DNA from 2 places in the Pantoea sp. E956-1 genome. Region 1 is predicted to be linked to the other one. Evidence: predicted binding sites of a transcription regulator. Region 1 holds the regulator's gene; the other holds the start of a gene.

Evidence for each region. The regulator PhoB, encoded in region 1, activates phosphate uptake and scavenging genes when phosphate is short. The targets are predictions, from matches to a motif close to CTGTCATAAAACTGNCNNAT.
Region 2: a site for PhoB is predicted at 1,420-1,439, ahead of pitA (inorganic phosphate transporter PitA). Genes of this name have one in related genera too.

What each region holds. Positions count from the first base shown of each region.
Region 1 covers NZ_CEUYZP010000010.1:12,916-15,320, reverse strand. Annotated here, with positions in the region: gene sbcD (exonuclease subunit SbcD) at 1-805, opposite strand, end outside; gene phoB (phosphate response regulator transcription factor PhoB) at 1,003-1,692, shown strand; gene phoR (phosphate regulon sensor histidine kinase PhoR) at 1,707-2,405, shown strand, end outside.
Region 2 covers NZ_CEUYZP010000006.1:79,692-82,096, forward strand. Annotated here, with positions in the region: gene pitA (inorganic phosphate transporter PitA) at 1-1,268, opposite strand, end outside; gene AC0T7J_RS15695 (BaiN/RdsA family NAD(P)/FAD-dependent oxidoreductase) at 1,512-2,405, shown strand, end outside.

The sequences.
Region 1 (2,405 bases):
TGACTGATTGCAGGCCGCTGGTGGTGAGTTCCAGCAGAAAGACGCTTTTTTCTGTGCCCAGCTCGTCAAAGCTCAGCGGAATCGGCGAGCCGCTGTAGCGGATATGTTCGCTGCCCGCGACGCGCTGGGCGCGATGAATATGCCCCAGTGCGATATAGTCAGCCGCGGGAAACGCGCTGGCCGGGAAGGCATCCAGCGTCCCGATATAGATGTCGCGCACTGAATCGCTCTGGCTGACGCCGACGGTGGTGAGATGGCCAGTGGCAATAATCGGCAGTGCATGGTCCAGCGCCTGGGCGGCAGAGAAACGCTGCTGATAGTGGTGGGCGATCGCTTCCAGCAGCGAGGTCTGCTTGTCGCGTCCCGACTGACCCGCCCGGCTGCGCAGAATATCGCGCGGCCTCAGATAGGGAATCGCACACAGCAGCGCGCCCGGCTCGCCCTGCCGGGTGTTGAGCAGCAACACATCATCCTGCTCCTGCGGGGTGGCGATCACCCGGGTATTGAGACAGGCGAGCAGCTCACGCGACTCATTCAGCGTCGCAACGGAATCGTGGTTGCCCGCCAGCACAATCAGCTGACAGCCGCTGGGCTGCAGCGCCACTACAAAGCGGTTAAACATCTCGCGGGCGTAGCTGGGCGGCGTGCCGGTATCAAACAGATCGCCTGCAATAATCAACGCATCCACCTGATGCTGTTCAATCTGGCACAACAGCCAGTCGAGAAACGCCTGATGTTCCGCTGCCCGACTTTTGTTGTAAAAGAACTGCCCCAGATGCCAGTCCGCAGTATGAATGATGCGCATGATAAGTCCCTGCCGTTGTGATTCGCCCGGCGATTATACTGGCTCTGCGGCCAAAGCAAAAAATTGTCGCTGCGCTGTCATAAATGATTACCAGTGAGGTTACCGGCAGGTTATGTTTTTCATAAAAGTGTCACAAATCTGACGCATAATGGCGCCGCGAATCTCAGTGACATCCGTCATAATCAGCAGGAGTAATAATGGCTAAGCGCATTTTGGTTGTGGAGGATGAAGCCCCCATCCGTGAAATGTTGTGTTTTGTTCTGGAGCAGAACGACTATCAGCCAATCGAGGCGGAAGATTATGACAGCGCCATTGGCAAGCTGATTGAACCCTGGCCCGACCTGATTTTGCTGGACTGGATGTTACCCGGTGGCAGCGGTATTCAGTTTATCAAACATCTGAAACGCGAGGCGATGACACGCGATATCCCGGTGATGATGCTCACCGCGCGCGGCGAAGAGGAAGATCGGGTGCGCGGCCTGGAAGTGGGTGCCGATGATTACATTACCAAGCCCTTTTCACCCAAAGAGCTGATGGCGAGAATCAAAGCGGTGATGCGCCGTATTTCGCCGATGGCCGTGGAAGAGGTGATTGAGATGCAGGGGCTGAGTCTGGATCCCTCCTCACATCGCGTGATGTCCGAAACCACGCCGCTGGAGATGGGCCCCACCGAATATAAGCTGCTGCACTTCTTTATGACCCACCCGGAACGCGTCTACAGCCGCGAACAGTTGCTGAACCACGTCTGGGGCACCAATGTGTATGTGGAAGATCGTACTGTCGATGTTCACATCCGCCGTTTACGTAAAGCGCTGGAAGTGTCCGGCCACGATCGCATGGTACAAACCGTTCGCGGAACAGGGTATCGTTTCTCTGCCCGCTACTAAACGGAGCCTTAACCGTGCTGGAACGCCTCTCCTGGAAGAGATTACTGACAGAACTGCTGCTGGTCTGTCTGCCCGCAGTGCTGCTGGGCCTGCTGTTCGGCGGTCTGCCCTGGTGGCTGCTGCTGAGCGTGCTGACGGTGCTGTTGTGGCATTTTCACAATCTGATGCGGCTGTCGCACTGGCTGTGGCTCGACCGCACCATGACGCCACCAGCCGGGCGTGCCAGCTGGGAACCACTGTTTTATGGTCTTTACCAGATGCAGCTCCGCAACCGGCGGCGGCGGCGTGAACTGGGCAATCTGATTAAGCGTTTCCGCAGCGGTGCCGAGTCGCTGCCGGATGCGGTGATCCTGACCACCGAAGAGGGCACCATTTTCTGGTGTAACGGCCTGGCGCAGCAGCACCTGGGTCTGCGCTGGCCGGAAGATAATGGCCAGAACATCCTCAATCTGCTCCGTTATCCGGAGTTCTCCCGCTATCTTCGCCAGCGCGATTTCGACAAGCCGCTGACGCTGGTGCTGAACAACAAACTTCACATGGAGTTCCGCGTCATGCCCTACAGCGAGGGGCAGTGGCTGCTGGTGGCGCGTGATGTCACGCAGATGCATCAGCTGGAGGGGGCACGCCGCAACTTCTTTGCCAACGTCAGCCATGAATTGCGCACACCGCTCACGGTGCTGCAGGGCTACCTGGAGATGATGAACGACTCGGTA
Region 2 (2,405 bases), on a different contig from region 1:
TGCGCATAGGTCATGCCTTTTTTACCAATCTTCTCACCAATGGTGGTGGCAACACGACGCCAGCCAATCATGGTGCCGATGCCCAGCGCCAGTGCGACGGCCACAATAATCCAGATAGGCGCATACTCGATGGTGCCAAGCAGGTCACTTTTCAGTTTATTGAGGAAGCGTTTGTCATCTGGCGAGGTTTCCTGCAGACGGGCCGCTTTATCGGCGGTATCTGAGATACACAGCAGCAGACGACGCATCTGACCGCGCTGATCAACCGTCAGCTGGTCGTAGCTCTGCAGGTTATTCAGCAACACCTGCGCACCCTGTACCGCCTGCAATGCGCGCGCGCTGTCACAGTGGAACTCCTGCGGGCTGGTTGCTGGCACTTCTTCCGGCGTTGGCAGCTTAGGTGGTGCCATCTGGATGATATGGGTCAGCGAGGCGTTATGCTGCTGATAATACTGCTCCAGGTGATTGACCGCATCGCGGGTGCGCGTGATGTCGTAACCGGAGGCATTCATATTCACCACGAAACCGGCAGGTGCCACGCCAATCAGGACCAGCATGATCAGGCCGATCCCTTTCTGACCGTCATTCGCACCGTGCGAATAGCTCACGCCAATTGCCGAAACAATCAGGGCGATACGGGTCCAGAACGGTGGCTTTTTCTTGCCGTCGATCTTCTCGCGGTCAGCAGGCGTCATATGAATACGCGCACGCTTTTTGGTATTGCTCCAGTAGCGACGCAGTATAAAGATTAAGCCGCCCGCCATCACCAGGCCGACTATCGGCGACAGGATCAGAGAAAGGAAGATGTTCAGGACTTTCGGGATGTTGAGCGCATCAACCACCGAGGTTCCGCTCATCAGGGCGTTGGTCAGACCGATACCAATAATGGCGCCGATCAGCGTATGGGAGCTGGAGGCCGGCAGACCGAGATACCACGTGCCGAGATTCCAGATAATCGCCGCCAGCAGCATAGAAAACACCATGGCGAGACCGTGAGCCGATCCAACATTTAACAGCAGATCGGTGGGAAGCATATGAACAATAGCGTAAGCGACACTCAATCCACCGAGCAGCACGCCAAGGAAGTTAAATACACCCGCCATGACCACAGCAAGCTGGGCACGCATGGCACGCGTATAGATGACCGTCGCAACTGCGTTGGCCGTGTCGTGGAAACCGTTGATTGCTTCGTAAAACAATACAAACAGCAGGGCAAGAACCAATAACAGGCTAGTACTGAGGTCTAGACCAGCAAACAGATGTAGCATAAACGTTACGCCATTTTTGGAGGACATGAACGCGGCGCATTATCCGCGACAACGTGCTGTATGGGAAAGGAAAATATAGCGCTAATTCGACCTTTCGTTGCAAGGCGTTAGGCTAACTCAGAGAAAAAGGGTTAGATATTAGACAGTTACAATATGACACATTTGCGGCAATTTTTTGACGCTGGCGTCTCAGTGAGCAGATCACTACAATCTGCGCCTTTCCAGTTAAGTGAGCGAGTCGTAGTGGAACAGTTTGACGTTATCATCATTGGTGCCGGAGCCGCAGGACTGTTCTGCGCCGCCCAGGCCGGGCAGCGGGGACGCCGCGTGTTACTGCTGGATAACGGCAAAAAGCCAGGACGTAAAATTCTGATGTCTGGCGGGGGCCGCTGCAACTTCACCAATCTCTACACCGAACCGGCGGCGTATCTGTCGCACAATCCTCATTTCTGTAAATCGGCGCTGGCGCGTTATACCCAGTGGGATTTTATCGATCTGGTTAACCGCCACGGGATCGCCTGGCATGAGAAGACCCTGGGCCAGCTCTTCTGCGACGACTCCGCCCTGCAGATTGTCGATCTGCTGCTGGCCGAATGTGACAAGGGCAATGTCACCCTGCGGCTGCGCAGTGAAGTGCTCAGCGTGGCGCGCGATGAAAGCGGCTATACCCTGCAACTTAACGGCAGCACGGTTCAGGCGGAGAAGCTGGTCATCGCCAGCGGCGGCCTGTCGATGCCAGGCCTGGGCGCCACGCCGTTTGGCTATAAAATCGCGGAGCAGTTCGGGCTGAGCGTCTTTCCGACGCGGGCGGCGCTGGTGCCCTTTACCCTGCACAAGCCGCTACTGGAGCAGTTACAGACGCTGTCAGGCGTCGCGCTGGAGACCACCATCGATGCGCAGGATGGCACGCGCTTCAAAGAGGCGATGCTGTTTACCCATCGCGGCCTGTCGGGTCCGGCCGTGTTGCAGATTTCCAGCTACTGGCTGCCCGGTGAGTTCGTTACCATCGATCTGTCGCCTGCCACGCCGCTTGAGGCGTTTCTGACGGCGCAGCGTGAAGCACACCCGAATCTCAGCCTGAAAAACAGTCTGGCAAAAATCCTGCCGAAGCGTCTGGTGGAAGTATTGCAGGCACTG